3 regions of the Pseudomonas sp. E45-MNA-CIBAN-0222 genome follow, and region 2 is predicted to be linked to each of the others. Evidence: predicted binding sites of a transcription regulator. Region 2 holds the regulator's gene; each other region holds the start of a gene.
What was found. The regulator FliA, encoded in region 2, starts transcription of late flagellar genes. The targets are predictions, from matches to a motif close to CTAAAGTTTNNNNNNNNNNNGCCGNTAA.
Positions count from the first base shown of each region.

Region 1: the regulator FliA is predicted to act here: its motif matches at 4,544-4,571, upstream of AAEZ08_RS04330 (methyl-accepting chemotaxis protein).
Region 3: the regulator FliA is predicted to act here: its motif matches at 6,463-6,490, upstream of AAEZ08_RS02865 (methyl-accepting chemotaxis protein).

Region 1 covers NZ_JBEOPU010000002.1:280,917-288,871, reverse strand. The annotation lists gene AAEZ08_RS04345 (putative nucleotidyltransferase substrate binding domain-containing protein) at 1-1,058, opposite strand, end outside; gene AAEZ08_RS04340 (hypothetical protein) at 1,244-1,648, opposite strand; gene AAEZ08_RS04335 (porin family protein) at 1,660-2,799, opposite strand; gene AAEZ08_RS04330 (methyl-accepting chemotaxis protein) at 2,819-4,441, opposite strand; gene AAEZ08_RS04325 (malate synthase G) at 4,642-6,822, opposite strand; gene AAEZ08_RS04320 (glycine cleavage system transcriptional repressor) at 7,052-7,576, shown strand; gene rarD (EamA family transporter RarD) at 7,593-7,955, opposite strand, start outside.
Region 2 covers NZ_JBEOPU010000010.1:76,220-84,174, reverse strand. The annotation lists gene flhA (flagellar biosynthesis protein FlhA) at 184-2,304, shown strand; gene flhF (flagellar biosynthesis GTPase FlhF) at 2,321-3,610, shown strand; gene fleN (flagellar synthesis regulator FleN) at 3,702-4,529, shown strand; gene fliA (RNA polymerase sigma factor FliA) at 4,547-5,272, shown strand; gene AAEZ08_RS15800 (chemotaxis response regulator CheY) at 5,346-5,720, shown strand; gene AAEZ08_RS15795 (protein phosphatase CheZ) at 5,744-6,538, shown strand; gene AAEZ08_RS15790 (chemotaxis protein CheA) at 6,550-7,955, shown strand, end outside.
Region 3 covers NZ_JBEOPU010000001.1:639,195-647,149, forward strand. The annotation lists gene AAEZ08_RS02830 (ABC transporter substrate-binding protein) at 1-191, shown strand, start outside; gene AAEZ08_RS02835 (quinoprotein relay system zinc metallohydrolase 1) at 231-1,160, opposite strand; gene AAEZ08_RS02840 (quinoprotein dehydrogenase-associated SoxYZ-like carrier) at 1,219-1,965, opposite strand; gene AAEZ08_RS02845 (substrate-binding periplasmic protein) at 2,016-2,930, opposite strand; gene pedF (cytochrome c-550 PedF) at 2,930-3,367, opposite strand; gene exaA (quinoprotein ethanol dehydrogenase) at 3,690-5,561, shown strand; gene AAEZ08_RS02860 (pentapeptide repeat-containing protein) at 5,727-6,380, shown strand; gene AAEZ08_RS02865 (methyl-accepting chemotaxis protein) at 6,532-7,848, shown strand.

The DNA.
Region 1 (7,955 bases), on a different contig from region 2:
ACGGTGTGATCGTTGAGCAGGGTGACGATGCGCGTGATCTGGGTCGATGAGGCGCCGTGGGCGAGCATGTTGTCGACCAGCTGGGTGATGCGGCTGCGGATGACCACCAGCGCATCGACCCGGTCGGCATGGCGAATGGTCTGTGCTAGATGCACCAGGTCCACGCGCTGCAGAGAAAACAGATCACGCTCTGAAATCACGCCCTGCAGCAGGCCGTTTTCCACCACGCAGACGTGGGCTATATGCCGTTCGGTCATGGCGATGGCGGCGTCGAAGGCAGTGGCATCCGGCGGCAGGTAGAAGGGGTCGTGGGTCATGAACTGCGATATTGGCTGGCTCAGGTCGGTAGTGCCTGTGCCAATGGCGCGCCGAAGATCGCGCAGCGTGAAGATGCCTTGCGGATGCAGAGCCTCGTCGACGATCACGATGCTGCCGACGTTCTCGTCCTGCATCATCGCCACGGCCTCGTTGAGCGGCCGGCTGGGCAGGCAGGACACGGGGTGATGCAGCGCCAACTCGCCGATGCTGGTTTCCAGAGAGTACTGCTCGCCGAGACTCTCTACGGCACGCATCTGGGCCTGCTGGTTGACCAGGTCGAGCAGGCTGCTGACGCCGCGAATGGCGAAGTCGCGAAACACGGCCGAGGTGGAGACCAGTTTGACGAACGCGGGCTTGTTCAGCAGGAAGCAAAAGGTGTCATCCGCAGCGAGGTGCGCTGTCCGGGTAGCTCGCTCACCCATGAGAGCGGCCATCGGAAAGCATTCGCCGACGATGACTTCGAACGTGGTGTCGGTACCGCGTTTCGCGGTATGCGGGCGCTGACCATGCACGCGGCCCTGCTTGACGATGTAGAAGTGCTGCACGACCCCGTCATCGGGTGAAATGATGCAGTCGCCTTCGGCATAGAAGCGCAGCTCACAGTTCTCCACCAGATACGCGAGGTGGGCCGGCTCCATCTGGTTGAACGGGGCGTACTTGCGCAGGAATTCCATGGTGCCATGGATGTTCTGCAGTACTGCCGTCTTCCCAGCCTGGGAGAAGGCGTCGGGTGTGCTCATGGTCGGCTTCCATTTTTTGTTAATGGTGGGCTGCAGGTCGTTCGGACCCAATTGGACGTAAGTCTAGTCACCTCAAGGGGCGGGGGAGCTGATCAAGGTCAGCCTCATGTTTCGCGCTGTTGCGGGGAATTTGAGACATGAAAAAGCCGGCCACTGGGGCCGGCTCCTTTGTTTCGTCATTTCGCTTAGGGCAGGGTGAAAAGCACCTTGACCGAACCGTTTACCGCCGAGCTGTCGACGTAACCGACGGCATCGGCTTCGGCGGCGACCTTGGCCACCACTGCGGCGTCGTCAGCGACGCTGGGCAGCGGCTGACCCTTACCGGTGAAGATCAGCCCGGACCAATAAGACTTGAGCTGCGACTCGTTCTTGTTGGTGACGCCTGCATAGAAGGCTTCCTTGGTAGGATTCCAGCCGGCCTGATCGACGCCTTTCATGGACTTGTCCTTGCCCAGGAAAATGTTGGCAACTTCGGATTGCGATGGCGCCTTGGCTGCGCCGGGATTGCCGATCACGGCAACCTCGGCCTGAGCCAGGGAAACCATGCTGATCAGCGCGGTGCCGCAAAGGATGCGAATGGATGCTCTCATCGGGACGCTCCTCAGAATACGAAATCAACGCCGACGGAAACGATGTCGCCGTCGTAGTTGCGGGCGGGAGCAATGCCTACGGCATTTTCGAACACTTCCTGCGCATTGCGGGTGAAGACGCCGTCATAACCGTTCTTGGTGTCGACGCGCTTGTACTCGCCCTTTACCACTACGGTCGGCGCTGCCTGATAGTTCAGGCCCAGGGTCCAGGAGCTCTGACGGCCACCGTTGTCGTCCAGCTGTGCGTAGGTCAGGTGCGGCAGGAAATCACCGAAACGACGGCCGCCCATCAGGTAGAACGAGTCGATGGATTCCATGTCATCGTTCTCGATCATGCGCGAGGTCCACTCATTGCTGCTGACCCAGGTGCCGTTGTCGTACTGGTAGCCGATCGAGGTGAACTTGCCTTTCTCCTTGTTCAGTTCCAGCAGGCTCAGTGGCAGCATTACGCCGCCGCCGACGTCCACCGTACCGCTGATATCCGTCTTGATATCCGCCTCGACATAGCCGATGCGCAGCATGCCGAAATCGTTGGTGGCCAGGCTGATGCTGGCGCCGAAGAGGTTGCCGTAGTCGATATCGAACTGCTCGTCGTATGCGTAGTAGTCACGGTTCTTCGCCTGACCGCCAGCGACCTGGAAAGTCACCGAACCGTACGACAGCGGCACGGTGTAGACCGCATCGACGCCTTCGTAGTTGGTGACCTGCACCTGGCTGTAAACCTCGTCAGGCAGACGCAGCCACGGATAGCTGTAGCCGACGTCGAGGCTTTCGGAATACATGTACACCGGGCTGCGCAGGCGGCCGGCACGGAGCATCAGCTGGTCGGTGGCCTGCAGCGACAGGTATGCCCACTCGAGGTTGGCTTTCCACTCGTCCTGCTGCGCTTTGGCGGTCGCCTGGACGGTCACGCCGACGGTGTCGGTGATGCCGTAGCTCAGTTGAGCGCCGAACTTGGACAGCTGATCACCGCGCCAGGAGTCGGTGGTTTGGCCCTGACCGCCGTAGCTGCGACCTTCATCTTCGCCGCCCAGGTGGGTGAAACCGACGGTACCAAAACCGTTGAAGCGATGTTCACCCTGTTCCAGGGCGAAGGCAGGGGTGGCGGCCAGGCAGACAGCTGCCAGACCGGCGACACGAAATGCAGTCATTTGATGCTCCAAAGAATCGTTAAACACGGAATTGGCCCGTGGCCGCGCGCAGGTGGTCTCCGGTACTCACCAGTTGCTCGCCAAGGCGGGCGGTGGCTTCGGCGCCGTTAGCGGTTGCTTGTGCGTCCTGCTGCAACACTTGAGTTTCTTGTTGGATTGAACTCGACAGGCCGATCTGCTCTTGCGTGAACTGAGCGATGCCGGCGTTGAGTTCGTCGATCTGGTTGACCGTGCGTGCAATGGCTTCCAGCAGCTGCGTAGCCTCGATGGAACGTTCGATGCTGGCGCGGGATTTCTCGCCGTTGCTGGTCATTACGTTGAGTACGGTGTTGGCGCTGTTCTGCAGGCGCTGGATGATCTGCTGAATCTCGGCGGTGGAGGCGGCGGTCTTCTGCGCCAGGTTGCGCACCTCATCGGCGACGACCGCGAAGCCGCGGCCTTGCTCGCCAGCGCGGGCGGCTTCGATGGCGGCGTTGAGTGCCAACAGATTGGTCTGCTCGGCGATGCTGCGGATCACGGTCAGTACCGAACCGACTTCTTGGGTTTCTTCCTCGAGCTGTTCCATGGCCTTGACCGCGCCCATCACGCTGTCACCCAGGTCACTGATGCCGGTCGACAGGCTGCCGACATGCTCACGTGCGGTGGCGGCCTGGCGCGCTGCGGAGTTGGCCTCGTCGGAAGCCTGCTGCGAGCGCTGCGCCACTTCCTGAATGCTGCCGGTCATGGTGAGGATGTCGCGGGTGATCGAGTCGGTGTGGTGCTGTTGCGACTTGGCGTTTTCTTCCGAGCCCTGGGTCAGGTTGTAGAGTTCTTTCGATACCTGGCCGAGCGGGCTCGCCGCGTCGATGATCTGGCGAATGGTGCGTTGAAGTTTGTCGAGGAAACCGTTGAACAGCTCGATCATCGCGCCGATTTCGTCGTTGGATTGGACGTTTACGCGTTGCGTCAGATCACCATCGCCGCGAGCGATTGACTGCAATGAAGTGATCACGCCGCGGATGTTGACCATCACACTGCGAATCACCAGCCAGGCGCCAAGGCTGACCAGCACGACCAGCACCAGACTGAGGATAATGCCCAACCGCGTGGTGTCGGCGTTGGCTTCGCGGGTCTCTACCAGGGTCTGCTGGAAATCCTCGTAAGCCTGCGCACGGAAGTCGCTGCCAAGCTTCTGCGCCTGCGCCAGGTCACTAGCCATGCGATCCAGGCTCGGTCGCAGGTCATCAAACGAGGCGCTGCCATCGATCAGCTTTGCAGAGGCGCTGAGGGCATTGTCGGCGTAGCCCTTCACCGCATTGCGCCAGCTATCGAGCGCCTGTCGGCGTTGAGGTTGGCCACTGAGAAGCGTCGCCAGCGCCTGCTGTTGCGCATCTATCTCGCTCAGCACGTCGCGCGCTTCGCCGAGAATGCCCGCTTCGCCCGCCGCAACAGCGTTGTTCAGCAGCCCTGGAATGCGTGAAAACTGAAAGATCACCGCATCGGCCTTTTCCAGTGTCGGGTAGCTCTGGCTTTCAAGCATTTGCAGCCGAGAATCGGTCGCCGACAGCTGCAGCGAGGTATAGCCGACATAGACGATCAGCCCGAGCAGTGCGACGGCGGGCACCAACGAAAGCTTGGCGGTCAACGAGAGATTCTTGAACATGCAGCGACTTCACGGCGGGCGGCGAATACTACGGGATGACACATGGTGGCGACATGCCATCTATCGGAAAACAGTGTGACTCGATTTGTTATCACGGTCACGGTATCGGTTGTCGCATGCCGAACTTGAGCGCCGTTGAGCGGATTCGGACGATAAAAAAACCGCCCCGTAGGGCGGTTCGTTTGCAGCCAGGCTGAGCGTTACAGGTCGTTCTTGGCCTTGAACTCGCGGCGACGACGGTGCAGGACCGGCTCGGTGTAGCCGTTGGGCTGCTTGGTGCCTTCGAGGACCAGCTCCAGGGCGGCCTGGAAGGCCACGCTGTTGTCGAACTCCGGCGCCATCGGGCGGTACAGCGGGTCACCTTCGTTCTGACGGTCAACCACCGGCGCCATGCGCTTGAGGCTTGCGAGCACCTGATCCTTGGTAACGACGCCATGACGCATCCAGTTGGCTACGTGCTGGCTGGAGATACGCAGGGTAGCGCGGTCTTCCATCAGTGCGATGTCGTTGATGTCCGGCACCTTGGAGCAACCGACGCCCTGTTCGACCCAGCGGACCATGTAGCCGAGGATGCCCTGCGAGTTGTTGTCCAGCTCGTTCTGTTTCTCTTCCTCGCTCCAGTTGGTGTCTTGCGCCAGCGGGATGGTGAGGATGTCGTCGATGGAAGCTTTTTCGCGCTTGGCCAGTTCGACCTGACGCGCCTGCACGTCGATCTTGTGGTAGTGCATGGCGTGCAGGGTGGCTGCGGTTGGCGACGGTACCCACGCGGTGTTGGCACCGGCCATGGGGTGGCCGACCTTCTGCTCGAGCATCGCGGCCATCAGGTCAGGCATGGCCCACATGCCCTTGCCGATCTGCGCCTTGCCCTGCAGACCGCACGCCAGACCCACGTCGACGTTGTTGTTCTCGTAGGCGCCGATCCACTTCTCGGCCTTCATGGCCGCCTTGCGCACCATCGGGCCGGCTTCCATGGAGGTGTGGATTTCGTCACCGGTGCGGTCGAGGAAGCCGGTGTTGATGAACACCACGCGCTCGCGCGCTTCCTTGATGCAGGCCTTGAGGTTGATCGTGGTACGACGCTCCTCGTCCATGATGCCGACCTTGAGGGTGTTGCGCGGCAGACCGAGGACGTCCTCGACGCGGCCGAACAGCTCGGTGGCGAAGGCCACTTCTTCCGGGCCGTGCATCTTCGGCTTGACGATGTACATCGAGCCGGTGCGAGTGTTCTTGCGGCTGGTGTTGCCGTTGAGGTTGTGCACCGCGATCAGGCTGGTGAACAGGCCGTCCATGATGCCTTCCGGCACCTCGTTGCCTTCCTTGTCGAGGATGGCATCGTTGGTCATCAGGTGACCGACGTTACGGATGAACAGCAGGGAGCGGCCATGCAGGGTCAGCTCGCCGTTGCCGTCGGCCTTGGTGTAGACGCGGTCCGGGTTCATCGCGCGGGTGATGCGCTTGCCGCCCTTTTCCAGCTCCTCAACCAGGTCGCCCTTCATCAGGCCGAGCCAGTTGCGATAGACGATGGTCTTGTCGTCGGCGTCGACGGCGGCGATGGAGTCTTCGCAGTCCATGATGGTGGTCAGCGCCGATTCCATCAGGATGTCCTTCACGCCGGCCGCGTCGGTCTGGCCGATCGGGCTGGCCGGGTCGATCTGGATCTCGAAGTGAATGCCGTTGTTCTTCAGCAGCACAGCGATCGGTGCGCTGGCTTCGCCCTGGAAGCCTTGCAGCTGGGCCGGGTTCTTCAGGCCGGTGGTGCTGCCGTCTTTGAGCGAAACGACCAGCTTGCCGCCTTCGATGCGGTAGCCGGTGGAGTCGATGTGGGAGCCGGTTTCCAGCGGTGCGGCTTCATTGAGGAAGTTGCGCGCGTAGGCGATGACCTTGTTGCCGCGGATCTCGTTGTAGCCCGGGCCCTTGGTGGCGCCGTCTTCTTCGGAGATCGCGTCGGTGCCGTAGAGCGCGTCGTACAGCGAGCCCCAGCGGGCGTTGGCGGCGTTCAGGGCGAAGCGCGCGTTCATGATCGGCACCACCAGCTGCGGGCCGGCCATGCGGGCGATTTCTTCGTCAACGTTCTCGGTGGTGGCCTTGAAGTCTTCGGCCTCCGGCAGCAGGTAGCCGATTTCCTGCAGGAAACTCTTGTACGCCACGGCGTCGTGGGTCTGACCGGCGCGGGCCTGGTGCCAGGCATCGATCTGCGCCTGCAGCTCGTCGCGCTTGGCCAGCAGCGCGCGGTTCTTCGGCGCCAGGTCGTGGATGACGCTGTCGGCGCCGGCCCAGAAGGCAGCGGCATCGACGCCGGTACCGGGAATCGCTTCGTTGTTCACGAAGTCGTACAGGACTTTGGCGACCTGCAGGCCACCGACTTGAACGCGCTCAGTCATTACTCGCCTCACTTGGTTCTTCTAATTCGACGGACAGTCTCGTTTCTTGTAGTCCGAGTCGCCGGATACTACATGAAGCGCCGGGGAAAATCAGTCCGCCGAAAGAGCCGGTCGTTTCGGCCTTGCGACGCTGGGCGAGGGCGCTGCAGACTGCCACAGAGGCGACTGCCTGCTATACCTAATGGGCCGTCGCTACCTCGTAAGCGAATTCCCAGCACAGGAGCCGTCCATGGATCACCTCGTTCTCACCGTCATTGCCGAAGACCAGCCAGGTCTGGTCGAACGACTGGCCAAGTGCATCGCCGATCACGGCGGCAACTGGCTGGAGAGCCGCATGTCGCGCATGGCCGGACAGTTCGCCGGCATCCTGCGGGTGGCCGTGCCGCAACAGGCACATGGAGAGCTGACCGCCGCACTAGAGGGGCTGCAAGCGCAAGGCATCCGCGTGTTGCTGGCGCACAGCGGTACGGAGCCGGTAGAGAGCTGGCAGGAAATCCAGCTGGAGCTGGTCGGCAATGATCGTCCGGGCATCGTGCGCGACATTACCCATCTGCTGGCCACGCACGGCGTCAATCTGGAAAGCCTGGATACCGAGGTGTTGCCGGCACCGATGAGCAGCGAGCTGTTGTTCCGTGCCGAAGTGCGTCTGGCCGTGCCGAGCGAGCTGTCGCTGGAAGTCCTGCAACAGCGTCTGGAAGCCCTGGCCGACGACCTGATGGTCGAACTCAAGCTGCAGCCGGCCGAGAAATCCTAGACGGTCGCCAGCTTTTTCAGCCGGCGCTTTTGCGCATCACGCGCCAGGCATCCAGGCTGTAGACCGCAAGCCCCGCCCAGATGCAGAAGAAGGCCAGCTGGCGGTCGACCGGGAATGGCTCGCCGAACAGCTGGACGGCGAGGATCAGCAGCAGCGTCGGCGTCAGGTACTGCAGGAAGCCCAGCGTCGAATACGGCAGGTGACGCGCGGCGGCGTTGAAGCCGAGCAGCGGGATCAACGTCACGGGTCCTGCGGCCATCAGCCAGAGTGCGTCGGTGCTGGTCCAGAACGCAGGTTCGGTACTGGTGCCGCTGCTGAACCAGAACAGCCAGACCAGCGCTATTGGTAGCAACAGCCAGGTTTCCACCACCAGCCCGGG
Region 2 (7,955 bases):
GTTAGCACTTGTGACTGTCCGTATTCGGCTGCGTTCGCTGGTTGGCCTTGCTGCAACGTGGCAAGGCGGTGGTAACCGGGCCGACCGGAACTGGCACAGATAAAAAGTTGGACCCCTTCTTGCTATACCTCGGTCAGGGCGCATTTCGCGTCAAGAATTCGTTCTGTAAATCCCGGGGTCTATGTGGATCGCACGCAACTCATCAATATTCGCAATGGCCTGACGGGCGCAGGGCGCGGCAACCTGGGTGTGCCGGTGCTGTTGCTCGTGATGATGGGCATGATGATGCTGTCGGTGCCGCCGTTCCTTCTGGATCTGCTGTTCACCTTCAACATTGCGCTGTCGATCGTCGTGCTGTTGGTCAGTGTCTACGCGCTGCGGCCATTGGATTTCGCGGTTTTCCCGACGATCCTGCTCGTTGCAACCCTTATGCGCCTGGCGCTGAACGTGGCCTCGACGAGGGTCGTGTTGATCAATGGCCATGAAGGCGGCTCTGCTGCAGGTCATGTGATCGAGGCGTTCGGTAATGTCGTAATCGGCGGCAACTATGTTGTCGGTATCGTCGTCTTCGCGATTTTGATGATCATCAACTTCGTCGTGGTGACCAAGGGCGCGGGGCGTATCTCGGAAGTCAGCGCACGTTTCACCCTGGACGCGATGCCCGGCAAGCAGATGGCAATCGATGCCGACCTCAACGCCGGCCTGATCGACCAGTCCGAAGCCAAGCTGCGGCGCGTAGAAGTCGCCTCCGAGGCAGACTTCTACGGCTCGATGGATGGTGCGAGCAAGTTCGTTCGCGGTGACGCCATTGCCGGCTTGCTGATCCTTTTCATCAACCTCATCGGTGGCGTCGGCATCGGCATGGCGCAACACGGCATGAGCTTCAGTGAAGCCGGTCAGGTGTATGCCCTGCTGACCATTGGTGACGGCCTCGTCGCGCAAATCCCATCGCTGCTGCTTTCGACCGCTGCAGCGATCATGGTGACTCGTGTAACCAGCTCCGAGGATATGGGACAGCAGGTCAACCGGCAGATGTTCGCATCACCCAAGGCGTTGGCCGTAGCGGCTGGCATCATGATCGCCATGGGCCTTGTACCCGGCATGCCGCATACGTCCTTCCTTGGCCTTGGCGCTGTAGCCGCTGCAGGCGCTTACTGGATCTGGCATCGGCAGAAGCAGGTCGTGAAGAAGGCCGAGCAGGAAGTGCAGAAGCAACAGGAACTGCTTCCTGCGCAGCGGGCAGCGGAAACCAAGGAGTTGGGTTGGGACGATGTGACGCCCGTCGACATGGTGGGGCTTGAAGTCGGCTATCGCCTGATTCCGCTGGTGGATCGTAACCAGGGCGGTCAACTGCTGGCCCGAATCAAGGGTGTACGCAAGAAGCTGTCCCAGGACCTGGGTTTTCTCATGCCTTCGGTACACATTCGCGACAATCTCGATCTGCTGCCCAACGCCTATCGATTGACGCTGATGGGAGTGAGCCTGGCCGAGGCTGAGGTCTACCCGGATCGCGAGTTGGCGATCAATCCGGGTCAGGTATTCGGACCCCTCAACGGCATCGCCGCCAGGGATCCGGCGTTTGGCCTGGAAGCTGTCTGGATCGAGGCAAGCCAGCGCGATCAGGCGCAGTCGCTCGGTTACACGGTGGTGGACGCCAGTACGGTAGTCGCCACCCACCTCAATCAGGTCCTGCACAAGCATGCCCACGAGTTGCTTGGGCATGAGGAGGTGCAGCAACTGCTGCAGTTGCTGGCCAAGAGCTCGCCCAAGCTGGCCGAGGAGCTGGTGCCGGGTATGGTCTCGCTGTCGACGCTGCTCAAGGTGCTTCAGGCGTTGCTGCAGGAGCAGGTGCCCGTACGGGACATCCGTACCATCGCCGAGGCTATCGCGAATGCGGCCGCCAAGAGTCAAGATCCCGCCGCAATGGTCGCAGCCGTGCGCGTCGCGCTGTCCCGCGCAATCGTGCAGAACGTTGTGGGACTAGAGCCGGAGCTGCCTGTGATCACGCTCGAACCTCGGCTGGAACAGATCTTGCTCAATAGCTTGCAGAAGGCCGGACAGGGCTCCGAAGACGGAATCTTGCTGGAGCCAGGAATGGCCGAAAAGTTGCAAAGGTCTTTGGTAGATGCAGCACAGCGTCAAGAAATGCTCGGCAAACCGGCGGTACTGCTGGTAGCCGGCCCGGTTCGGGCGATGCTGTCGAGATTCGCGCGGCTGGCGGTGCCGAACATTCATGTTCTGGCCTACCAGGAAATACCGGACAACAAGCAAGTCACCATCGTCTCGACGGTGGGTCAGAATTAACCGAGGGTAGAAGGCCATGCAGGTCAAACGTTTCTTCGCTGCCGATATGCGCATCGCCATGAAAATGGTGCGTGACGAGCTGGGCGCCGATGCCGTGATCATCGGCAATCGCCGGGTGGCCGGTGGCGTCGAGCTGACCGCAGTGCTCGACTACCCGATGCAGTCCGCTCCTGCAGCGACCAAGCCCAATCCGGCGCTGGAAGCCGAGTTGCGCAAAACGCAGGCGCGCCTTGCCAGCGCCCATGCCGATCTGAGCTCGGCGCCTCGCGCGAACATGCAGGATCGTCAACTGGTTGACGAGAAGCCGGCTGCGGCGGCAATCAAGCCGCAAGCCCAGCCTGTCGCTGCGGCCGCTACTGCAGACGCTCGCGCAATCGAAGCGATGCAGTCCGAGTTGCACGGCCTGCGCGAGCTGATCGAAGTGCAGCTCGGTTCGATTGCCTGGGGGCAGGAGCAGAGCCGCCGTCCGCAGCAGGCCAGCCTTTGGCGCCGTCTGCAGCGCATGGGGCTGCCCGCCGAACTGTCGCGTAGCCTTTTGGAGAAGGTCGCAGGCATCAGCGAGCCCCGCCAGGCTTGGCGTATGGTCCTGGCGCACCTGGCGCAGGCGATCAAGGTCACGAAGAACGAGCCGCTGGAAGAGGGCGGTGTGATTGCGCTGGTTGGCCCGGCAGGCGTTGGCAAGACCACGACCCTGGCCAAGCTCGCTGCGCGCTATGTGTTGAAATATGGTGCGCAGAACATCGCACTGGTAAGCATGGACAATTATCGGATCGGCGCGCAGGAGCAGCTCAAGACCCTCGGACGCATCCTTGATGTGCCCGTACTGCAGATCGATCCGAGCCAGTCGCTGGTCAAGACACTGGCGCCCTTGGCACGCAAGCGCGTGATCCTCATCGATACAGCCGGTCTTCCGGCTAGCGATCCAACCCTGCGCATGCAGCTCGATGCACTGTCCGACCGCGGCGTGAAATCGAAAAACTATCTAGTGCTGGCCGCAACCAGCCAGAGCCAGGTATTGAAGGCGGCGTGGCACAACTATCGTCGCTGCGGCCTGGCTGGCTGTATCCTGACCAAACTGGACGAGGCAGGCAGCCTCGGCGATGTGCTTGGGCTCACCATCAGCCAGCATTTGCCGATAGCCTACCTCGCGGATGGACCTCGGATCCCGGACGATCTGCACCTGCCGCGCAGTCATCAATTGGTAAGTCGCGCCGTGAGTTTGCAATCCGGCGAGGAACCGAGCGAGGAAACCATGGCCGATATGTTCGCCGGGTTGTACAACGGTCCGTCACGGCGGGCCGGATGATGATGCGACAGCGGTTCCTGAATGAATCAGATGCGCGCCATGCGGGCGCATCGCCGGCCGTATGGCCCCAGCAAGATATAGGCGTGTGAACATGGGTATGCATCCCGTACAGGTGATTGCGGTGACCGGCGGCAAAGGTGGCGTCGGCAAGACCAACGTGTCGGTCAATCTGTCACTGGCGCTGGCCGAACTCGGTCGGCGTGTGGTGTTGCTTGACGCTGACTTGGGGTTGGCCAACGTTGACGTGCTGCTCGGTCTTACCACCAAGCGCACCCTTGCCGATGTGATTGCCGGTGAGTGCGATCTGCGCGACGTGCTGATCCAGGGGCCCGGTGGCATCCGTGTCGTGCCGGCTGCTTCCGGCACGCAGAGCATGGTGCAGCTGTCGTCGCTGCAGCACGCCGGCCTGATTCAGGCGTTCAGTGATCTCGGTGATGAACTCGACGTGCTGATCATCGATACCGCGGCAGGCATCGGCGATTCGGTCGTCAGCTTCGTACGCGCGGCGCAGGAGGTGTTGCTGGTCGTTACCGATGAGCCCACTTCCATCACTGACGCCTATGCTCTTATCAAGCTGCTGAACCGCGACTACGGCATCAGCCGTTTCCGCGTGCTGGCCAACATGGCACACGCGCCGCAGGAGGGCCGCAACCTGTTTGCCAAACTGACTAAGGTTACCGAGCGGTTTCTCGATGTGGCGCTGCAGTATGTGGGTGCAGTGCCGTACGACGAGGCCGTGCGCAAGGCAGTACAGAAGCAGCGGGCTGTTTATGAGGCTTACCCACGTTCGAAATGTGCGCTGGCCTTCAAGGCCATCGCCCAGAAGGTCGACACCTGGCCGCTGCCGGCGACGCCGCGTGGCCACCTCGAATTCTTCGTAGAGCGTCTCATCACGCCCGCTTCACAGAGCCACGAATGACAGGTGCCGGAACCGCTATGTATTACAGCAAGGCTCAGGCAAAGGATGCTCAGTACCGCCTAATTGACCAGTACGCCCCATTGGTCAAGCGAATCGCCTACCACTTGCTGGCGCGTCTGCCTGCCAGTGTGCAGGTGGATGATCTCATTCAGGCTGGAATGATCGGACTGCTGGAGGCAGCTAAGAAATACGACGCCGGCAAGGGTGCCAGTTTCGAAACTTACGCCGGAATCCGCATTCGCGGCACCATGCTGGACGAAGTGCGAAAGGGGGATTGGGCACCACGCTCGGTGCACCGCAATTCGCGCATGGTCAGCGAAGCAATTCGGGCCATCGAGGCGAAAACTGGGCGTGACGCTAAAGATCACGAAGTTGCGGCCGAACTTAAGCTAAGCCTTGACGAGTATTACGGCATTCTCGGGGACACGTTGGGCAGTCGCCTGTTCAGCTTTGACGATCTGCTGCAGGAGGGCGAGCACGGCGAGTTTGAGGACGACGCTGCCAGCACCCATCCGGAGCCCTTTCGTGATCTTGAGGATGAACGCTTTCAGCAGGCGTTGGCCGATGCCATTGCCAACCTGCCCGAGCGCGAAAAGTTGGTGTTGTCGCTGTACTACGACGAAGAATTGAACTTGAAGGAAATTGGCCAGGTGCTGGGAGTCAGCGAGTCGCGTGTGAGCCAGTTGCATAGCCAATGTGCTGCGCGCTTGCGTGCACGTCTCGGCGAATGGCGCGCCCATTGACGATTGTTTGCGGTATGACGTGCTCGGTTGCTGAGGCATTTTGGGACTTACGGAGGTCGACTTGGACAAGAACATGAAAATCCTCATCGTCGATGACTTCTCGACGATGAGACGAATCATCAAGAACCTCCTGCGTGACTTGGGGTTCACCAATACCGCCGAGGCGGATGACGGTACCACTGCGCTGCCAATGCTCAAGAGCGGCAGCTTCGACTTCCTCGTTACCGACTGGAACATGCCGGGTATGAGCGGTATCGATCTGCTGCGCACCGTGCGTGCGGATGAGCGCCTCAAGCACCTGCCGGTGCTGATGGTGACTGCCGAAGCGAAGCGTGACCAGATCATCGAAGCGGCACAGGCCGGGGTTAATGGCTATGTGGTCAAGCCTTTCACTGCCCAGGTGCTCAAGGAGAAGATCGAAAAGATCTTCGAGCGCGTCAACGGCTGAAGTAGCAACGCCGCGAGGGCACTATGACGCAAGCAGACCAAACCCTGGCAGAGTTCGAAGCGACTCTGAAGGCTCATGCACCCAAACTGATTGAAAGCCTGCAGCAAGGTCGCTTCGATGAAGCGACGCAGATGTTCAATGAGCTGAATCAGGCGCGCAATCACGGCCTCTACCTGGAAGTTGGCAAACTCACCCGTGAGTTGCACAACGCCATCGTCAAGCTCGAGATGGACACCTGCGCCACCGGCGGCGATCCGTCACCCATTACCGACGCGACCGATCGCCTGTCCTATGTGGTGGAGATGACCGAGAAAGCGGCCAACCGCACCATGGATCTGGTGGAAGAGTCTGCGCCGCTGGTGAATTACGTGAGCTATGAAGCGCAGAGCCTGACGGCCGACTGGCAGCGTTTCATGCGTCGCGAAATGAGCGCTGAGCAGTTTCGAGATCTGGTCAAACGTATCGATCTGTATCTCCAGCGCAGCATGAACGATGGCAGTCAGCTGTCGCAGAACCTCAGTGAAATCATGCTGGCTCAGGACTTTCAGGACCTGACCGGGCAGGTGATCAAGCGCGTGACTCGGCTTATCACCGAACTTGAAAGCAACCTGCTCAATCTCGTGTTGATGGCGGGTCAGGTAGATCGCGTGGCCGGCATCCAGCATGACCGCGAAGCGATGCGCGCCGAGCAAGAAAAGAAAAAACAAGAAAAAGAACCTTCCAAAGGTGAAGGTCCGCAGATGCATGCCGATATACGTGAGGATGTCGTATCCGGGCAGGACGATGTCGACGATCTGCTTTCGAGCCTGGGCTTTTAGGGGATGTGAATATGAGCTTCGACGCCGATGAAGAAATCCTCCAGGACTTCCTGGTAGAGGCCGGCGAGATTCTCGAACTATTGTCCGAGCAACTCGTGGAGCTGGAGAGCAGCCCCGATGACACAGCGTTGCTCAATGCGATTTTTCGCGGGTTCCATACGGTCAAGGGCGGCGCAGGATTCCTTCAGCTCCATGAGCTGGTTGAGTGCTGCCATATCGCCGAAAACGTCTTCGACATTCTTCGCAAGGGTGAGCGTCGCGTCGACTCCGAGTTGATGGACGTCGTGCTCCAGGCGCTCGATGCAGTGAACGAGATGTTCAGCCAGGTTCGCGAGCGAACTACGGTGACCCCGGCCACCCCAGAGCTGCTGGCAGCGCTGGCGCGACTGGCGGAGCCAGCTTCGGCCGACGAAGCCGCTGCTCCTGCTGAGCCGCAGCCCGCCGAAGCCGAGGCCGAAGCAGATTCCGCCGAAGCCGATTTTGAACAGTTCCTCGAAGCCATCGATTCGCCCGCAGACAAGGCTGAGGCGAGTGCCGGATCCGATGAGATTACTGACGACGAATTCGAATCGCTGCTTGACCAGTTGCATGGCAAGGGTCAGTTCGCTATCGCTGCAGGCGCGGCGCCGGCTCCTGAGCCGGAAGTTGCCGTAGCGCCGGTTGGTGACGAAATTACTGACGACGAGTTCGAAGCGCTGCTTGACCAGTTGCATGGCAAAGGCAAGTTCGAACCGGCCTCCACAGAAGCCTCCGAGGCCGCAGCCGAGGTGGTCCCGCAGCCGGCTGCGGCAAATGCAGGCGGCAGCGATGAAATTACCGACGACGAGTTCGAAGCGCTGCTTGACCAGCTACACGGCAAGGGCAAGTTCGAGGCTGCTAGTGCCGTCTCCGACACGCCAGCTACCGTCGAGCCCGTCAAGGCGGCACCGGTCAAAGCGGCACCAGCCAAGCCGGTAGTTCCAGCCAAACCAGCTGCAGCGGCGGTGAGCAAGCCAGCCGCGCCAGCGCCGGCCGAAAAGCCGCCGGCAGAGGCTGAGACGACGGTACGTGTGGATACTGCGCGCCTCGACGAAATCATGAACATGGTTGGCGAGCTGGTGCTGGTGCGAAATCGCCTGGTGCGCTTGGGCTCCAACAGTGGCGACGAGGCAATGGCCAAGGCCGTTTCCAACCTCGACGTGGTGACCGCCGATCTGCAGAGCGCGGTGATGAAAACCCGCATGCAGCCGATCAAGAAAGTCTTCGGCCGCTTCCCACGGTTGGTGCGCGATCTGGCACGCAGCCTGAAGAAAGAGATCAATCTCGAACTGGTCGGTGAAGAAACCGATCTGGACAAGAACCTCGTCGAGGCTCTGGCCGACCCGCTGGTGCACTTGGTTCGCAACGCGGTTGACCACGGAATCGAGATGCCGGAAGA
Region 3 (7,955 bases), on a different contig from region 2:
ACTGGCGCGACTTCGATCATCAGAACGTGCAGAGCATCTTCGCCGTACGTGTCAGAAGCCGCAGTGAAATCATGCAGGACCGATTCAAGCAGGACTATTTCACGATCATCCATCGCATGGATGGCGAAGAAGCGGCACCAAGCCTGGACGACTGGCAGCAGGAGCGTGGCGATCAGTTGCAACTGCAGTAACGGCTGTCCACGGCAACCCGGCGCGCCTGAAGCGCGCCTTCACTCGTCGACGCGCGGCAGCGTCATGGCTTCGTAACGCGGATACAGATGGCTGACACTGCGAATCAGTTCGTAGCGGGTCAGGCTGATGCCAGCGAAACGCTCAGGGATCGCACTCTGGATCACCTCGTTCATGTCTGCGCCGTTGCTCGCGCCGTCGCGCAAAAGGCCGTCCAGCCAAGCGAGATAGTCGCGCATCTGTTCGAACGGCTCGGCGTCGTCGGCCACCGGGCCGTGCCCAGCTACCAGCAGCTTCCAAGGCAGCGCCTTCAGGGTGTCGAGATCGGCCAGCCAGATATCCAGGCCTGGGCTATTCGGTGTGGTCAGCGCGCGCTGATAGAAGAGGATGTCGCCAGCGAACAGTACGCCGCTACGTTCATCGAGAATTGCCAGGTCGGCGCCGGTATGACCACGCAGCGCCAGCAGACGCAGCGTGCGGCTCCCGATCTGCACCGTGCCGGGCTCCAGCGTTTCGCTCGGCAGTATCACCTCGGTACCACGCATCCAGTCTCCGACCAGGCGGTACATGTTCTCCGCCATGGCATTGCCCTGCTCGCGCAGCAACTCGGTGGTACCAGGCAGTGCTGCGATGGGTACATCGGCAAAAGCCTGGTTGCCCAGCACGTGATCGGGGTGGTGATGGGTGAGCAAGACCTTGATCACCGGCCGATCGGTAACGCCTGTGATCGCCGCGCGCATCGCCTCGCCATAACGCTTGGACGGCCCGCTGTCGATCACCACCACGCCGTCATCCGTGACGATGAACCCCGTATTGACGATATTGCCACCATTACGCTTGTCGAAGTTGTCGGTCGAACCCTCCAGCAGCCAGACATCATCGGCTATCTGCCGGGGCTCTAAGGCATAACGCAGCTCGGCCTGCACGGGCAGCGTCAGGCAGAGCGCGAAGATCAGCATGAACGGGCGCATGACGCCTCCTTGGCTTGGGTTGCGGACTGGTAGTGCAGTCAAGACAGCGGGCGCGGGGCTAGAGAGCGGCTTCGAACTCATTTCCATTGTTGTCGCGTAGCCACAAGCGGGTGTCCTGGCTGCCCTTCACTTCCAGGCTCAAACTGGGGTTTTCGCTGACAGCGGGATACAGCTCCAGCTCCGCCAGCACCTGGCCGTCCGCATCGCGCAGCTCGGCTTGATTGAGGAAGAACTCGGGGATGCCGCCAACCAGGCCGTTATCCATGGGATGAGAGACCTGCAGACGTAGTCGACTGAAGTCGCCGCGAGCGAAGCGCCCGCCAATGACTTCGCCAAGGCGATCTTCCCAGCCAAGTTGTGCGCGCACCACGCTTGGTGCCGTACAGCCGCCGCCAGCGGCATCGACCTTGGCTGAACCGATATGCCAGACACCATCGCGGGTGAGCACGGCGGCGCGAATCGGCGTCGCCTGTTCAACGCGAATGCGAATGGCCACCAGCGGCAACACCTGGTTGCCGGGCGTGAAAGTGAAGATACGCGGGATCGGGTTGAGGTCGGCCCATGCCTCGACCCGTACTACCTCATCGCCCAGGGCTCGGGCATCGATATGCACCGGCACCTGGCGGGAATCCTCGGCGAAAGGTGGCACCTGGACCTGCACGCGTTCGTCGAACACGTAAGGCTCGCCATTGAGCAAACCCTTGTGGTGATATTCCCACATCACCGATTGCAGCGGGTCGGCCTCAGCCGCCATCACGCCCGGAGCCAGGAATACGCTTAGCAGCAGCAAGATTCGGACGCTCATGTCGACTCCTCGAACGGCGATCCGCAGCGGGATCGGCATGGCGCAGCCGGTCAGCGCCCGGCCACGTCGCTCTCCACATCCTGGTACAACCCGGGTAGCTCGTAGCTCAATCCATAGCTGGCATAGAGCGCCCTCAGCTGGCCTTCAAGGATCAGCGGCTCCAGCACCTCTTCAAGCGCGTACGCCAGCTGCCGGTTGGATTCATGTACTGCCATGCCCAGATCCCACACTTGCTTGCCCATGTTCGGGTAAGCGTTCTCGGCGAGTTTCAGGTGATCACTACCGGCCTGATCGAGCAGCCATTCGATTTCCCCGCGCATGGCCATGGTGGCGTCCACCTCGCCCTGCTGCAGTGCCGCAAATGCTTGCTGCACGCTCGGGTAGTGATGCGTGTTCTTCGCCAACCGGCCCTCGAATACCGAGGACAGATAGAACGAGGGCACGCTGTCGACCTCTACCCCGATCGGGTGGTACTGGAAGATCGCTACGCTCGGCACTTCATCTACACGGCGATCGTCGTAAGCGGTTTGCCAGCGTTCCCGCTGGTAGGGACCGAACATCACCACCAGCTCGTTGATCACCTCACCGAGTTCGTTGCGCTTGTAGGCAAACTCACGGTCGTACGGCACACGCAGCATCACGTCGGCCAGCACGTTCGGACGCAGGTAATGCCCCTTCCAGATGAAGTTGCGCAAGTCGTCGTCCAGTGTTTCGTCCGGAGTCACCCACAACACCTGCAGCTTCAGGCCCAGCCCTTCGGCGAGCTTTCGCGCCAGTTCTACATCGACCCCGAGCGGCTCCCCGTCCTGCTGATAGCTGTACGGCGGAAAGCTCTCGTACATCGCCACCTTGAGCACGCCGGACTCGATGATGTCATCGAAGGCGCGCACCTTGACCACATCCGCCTGCACCAGGGCGCAGCAGAGCGTTAGCCACAGCGTCAGAGCCAGCCGCGCGGCGTTCATTACTGCTTAGCCGCTTCAGCTTCGATATAGGTACGAATGGCCCACAGCGCTTCCTGGCTGAGCGTGTCGGCCATTCGCGGCATGTAAACGGCGCCGTCACGCACCGCGCCGTTGATTACCCGCTCCTTGTACCACTCATCGCCATCGTAGCTGGCTTCAAGTTCACGCAGATCCGGCGCAATGCCGCCGGAAATGGCTTCAAGGCCATGGCAACGAGCGCAGTTCTGGTTGTAGGCAGAAGAACCGATTTCTACCGCCAGATCGTAGTGCTCGTTCGGAGCGCGATAGGGGTTTTCGTCCAGCCATTCTTCACCGAGCGACGGCAGCCCCTTGGTGTTGACTGCCTGCGGCGTCACGTCGCCGTGGGCCATGACCAGACCAGACATACCGAGGAAACCCGCTGCCAGCAGTGAGCGCAAAAAGATCTTGTTATTCATGACTACCACCCTCTATTCGAGAACCTGTGCAAGGCAGCCCCCATCGGAGCGCATGGTGGTCATGTTGGAGGGGTGAGCGGGCCGGCAGAATCCTGCTTTGGACGCCTGCATCTCCTCCCTTGGTACTGGGTTTTGCCACCACCTTTTGCAGCAGCCCGAACGCCACTCCGGTAGCAAGGCCAAACACCGGGCGTTTGGGAAGTATTCCCGGTCTTCCCGGGAGATTTTCCGTGTCGGCTTCGGCGGCGCGCTCCCAATAATCGAATCGCCAGGCCACCGCTATACGGCGGCCTCGTCCGAATCGACCAAGGGAATCGCAACCATGACAACAAGATCGCACCCCGGCTCCAAACACCCACTGGCCATCGCCGTGCAATGCCTGGCACTGGCCGGCAGCCTTGCGTGGGCCGGCGCCGCACTCGCCAAACCGGTCAGCTGGGAAGACATCGCCAACGATCACGTGACCACCAGCAATGTGCTGCAGTACGGCATGGGCACCAACGCCCAGCGCTGGAGTCCCCTGGCCCAGGTGAACGAAAGCAACGTGTTCAAGCTGACCCCGGCCTGGTCGTTTTCATTCGGTGACGAGAAGCAGCGCGGGCAGGAATCCCAAGCCATCGTCCATGACGGCGTGATCTACGTGACCGGCTCGTACTCCCGCGTCTTCGCGCTGGATGCAAAGACCGGCAAGCGCCTGTGGAGCTACGCCCATCGCCTGCCCGACGACATTCGCCCCTGCTGCGACGTAGTCAACCGCGGCGCCGCCATCTACGGCGACAAGATCTACTTCGGCACGCTCGATGCGCGTCTCGTCGCGCTGAACAAGGACACCGGCAAGGTCGTCTGGAACAAGAAGTTTGGTGATCACGCCGCCGGCTACACCATGACCGGCGCGCCGACCCTGGTGAAGGATGGCAAGACGGGCAAGGTCCTGCTGGTGCACGGCAGCTCGGGTGACGAGTTCGGTATCGTCGGCAAGCTATTCGCTCGCGACCCGGATACCGGTGAAGAAGTCTGGATGCGCCCTTTCGTCGAGGGCCACATGGGGCGCCTCAACGGCAAGGACAGCACCCCCACCGGCGACATCAAAGCGCCCTCCTGGCCGGATGATCCCAACCACCCGACCGGCAAGAAGGAAGCCTGGAGCCAGGGCGGCGGCGCACCGTGGCAGAGCGCGAGCTTCGATCCGGAAACCAATACCATCATCGTCGGCGCTGGCAACCCGGCCCCATGGAACGGCTGGGAGCGCACCAGCGATGGCGGCGATCCGAAGGATTACGACAGCCTGTACACCTCCGGCCAGGTCGGCGTCGACCCAAGTACCGGCGAGGTGAAGTGGTTCTACCAGCACACGCCGAACGACGCCTGGGACTTTTCCGGCAATAACGAACTGGTGCTGTTCGACTACAAGGACAAGAACGGCAAGACCGTCAAGGCTACCGCTCACGCTGACCGTAACGGGTTCTTCTATGTTGTCGACCGCAAGGACGGCAAGTTGCAGAACGCCTTCCCCTTCGTGGACGGCATCACCTGGGCCAGCCATATCGACCTCGAAACCGGCCGCCCGGTAGAGAACGAGGGGCAGCGTCCACCCAAGCCGGAACCGGGCGAAAAACATGGCAAATCGGTGGAGGTCTCCCCGCCCTTCCTTGGTGGCAAGAACTGGAACCCAATGGCGTACAGCCAGGACACAGGCCTGTTCTATGTACCCGCCAACCACTGGAAGGAGGATTACTGGACCGAGGAAGTCAGCTACAAGAAAGGCTCGGCCTACCTCGGCCAGGGTTTCCGCATCAAGCGCATGTTCGACGACCATGTCGGCATCCTGCGCGCAATGAACCCCACCACCGGCAAGGTGGAGTGGGAGCACAAGGAAAAGCTGCCGTTGTGGGCCGGCGTATTGGCCACCAAGGGCAACCTGGTATTCACCGGCACCAGCGACGGCTACTTCAAGGCCTTCAATGCGAAAACGGGTAAAGAACTGTGGAAGTTCCAGACCGGCAGCGGAATCATTTCTCCACCAGTAACCTGGGTTCAGGACGGCGAGCAGTACATCGGTGTCACCGTGGGCTACGGCGGTGCCGTGCCGCTGTGGGGTGGTGACATGGCCGTGCTGACCAAGCCGGTCGCCCAGGGCGGCTCGTTCTGGGTGTTCAAGCTGCCGGATTGGGAAAACAAGACCGCGAAGCGTTGAGTTGAAGCGTGCCCGTCGTACTGGCGGGCACGCTTCGGGCAGCACCAAGGTAATGCGGTTCACACGGCGCGCCTGGCCTAAGCGGCTCTTAGTTGGCGCTCTCGCCGACAAGCCAAAACGCCGTGTGACCGCCTTCCACCCGTCCATCCCTCGGATAAATCACCCATGACGACACTCTCTCGCCTACTCCTACCGCTTGCGCTGCTAGCCAGCTGCGTTAGCTTCGCTGCCGAAGACGGTCCGCTTATCATCAACGGATGTGTTCTTGAGCCCGATAGTCAATGTGCCAACACCGACCTGCGCGGCGCCGACCTGAGCAATCAGGATCTACGGCGGATCAACCTCGCCGGCGCCAACCTAAGCGGTGCAAACCTGCGTCACGCGGTGCTCGATCTAGCCAACCTGGAAAAAGCCAACCTCACCGACGCCACCCTGAACCGCGCCAGCCTGCAGCAGGCCAATCTGCGCCTGGCCAACTTCACCAACGCCCGGCTGATTGCCATCCAAGGCTGGGGACTTTTCGCCCAGGCGGCGCAGTTCAAGGGCGCCGACCTCACAGGTGCTTACCTTGAATTTGCTCGCATGAGCGGCGCCAGGATGCACAGCAGCAATCTGCACGCCGCGGATCTGGAAATGACCTGGCTAAGCAAAGCCGACCTCAAAGGCGCCAACCTCACCGATGCCAACCTGCAGGAAGCCAAGCTCAACGACGCCAATCTGGGCGATGCGGTACTGACCGGTGCACGCCGGCATTACGCGACCTTTCAGGGCACCAATATGGAGGGCTGCAAGGACTGCCCGCACGACTGGGAAAAATGACAGCAATGCCCTGAAAGGCCGAGCCGCCCAAGCCGATTGTCTGGCTCAATCAGGGTCATTGAAAAATCTGTAGCAGTGCTCCCTAACGAAATACATCCAGTCGCCGATTAAATGACTAGGCGATCTTGCCTCACAACTGGATGCGAATACGATGTTCAACAATCACCTCAAGCGCGAACTGGCCGAGTTACGCGAAGAAGTCGCGATCAACGGCCAGATCAAGGCTTCGCTCTACAGGGAGATGATGGTTCTGGAAGTGGACCGGCAAGGACGCATCGAACACGCCAACGAATTGTTTCTGAGCGAGATGGGCTTTCGCCGCGACGATCTCATCGGCCGCCCGCTCGACGATTTCTTCACTGAGCAGTTTCGTAGCGAACCCAATTACGCGCGCCTCAAGAGCGCCATGCAGCGCGCCGAGCACGTCAGCGGTGCCTACCGACTGCTACGCAGCGATGGCCAGGAAGCCTGGCTGCGCTCGATCTGGCAACCGATCAAGGGCTCGGACGGGACGCTGCATCGCTTCACCCTGTGCGCGACTAACCTGACGCGCACCATCGAAACGTCACGCGAACATGAAAGCTTGATCAACGCGTTGATGCGCTCGACTGCCGTCATCGAATTCGACCTGAGCGGGCATGTCATCACTGCAAACAAGCATTTTCTCGACGGCATGGGCTATCGCCTCGAGCAGATCAAGGGCAAGCACCACCGCATGTTCTGCGAACGCGAGGAAGCCGACTCGGCCGCGTACCGGGAGTTCTGGGCCAGACTGAACCGCGGTGAGTACATCGTCGAACGCTTCAAGCGCATCGACGCACACGGCCAAACCGTCTGGCTCGAAGCCTCCTACAACCCGGTGCACGACGCCTACGGCAAGTTGTACAAGGTGATCAAGTTCGCCACGGTCGTCACCGATCAGGTCAACCGTGAGCTGGCGGTCGCCGAGGCCGCGACCATTGCCTACGACACCTCGCAACACACTGACCTCAGCGCCCAGCGTGGCGCCCAAGTCGTTCAACAAACGGTCGACGTGATGCGTCGTATCGCGCAGCAGATGCAGCAGGCCTCGGACGGTATCGAGGCGCTCGACAAACAGTCCCAGCTGATCAGCGCGATCCTCAAGACCATCAGCGGCATCGCCGATCAGACCAATCTGCTGGCACTAAACGCAGCCATCGAGGCGGCCAGAGCCGGCGACCAAGGCCGCGGCTTCGCAGTGGTCGCAGATGAAGTGCGCCAACTGGCCGCGCGAACCAGCAATGCGGCCGCGGAGATTATTGGCGTTGTGCAGAAGAACCAGGATCTCGCGCAAGCGGCGGTGCAAAGCATGTCCACCAGCCGTAGCCAGGCCGAACAGGGCCTGGAGTTCGCCAACCAGGCAGGAGCGGTGATCGTAGAGATTCAGGACGGAGCCCAGCGCGTGGTCAGCGCGGTTGGCCAGTTCGCCAGTCAACTGAAGACCTGATGAAAAGCAGAGTGTCGCCCCGAGCTTAACGCCGACGGGTTCTAGACTCTGAAAGAACAGCGACACGCAAACTGCCCGGCGAGCTCTCAAAACGGGCGTTTGGGGCT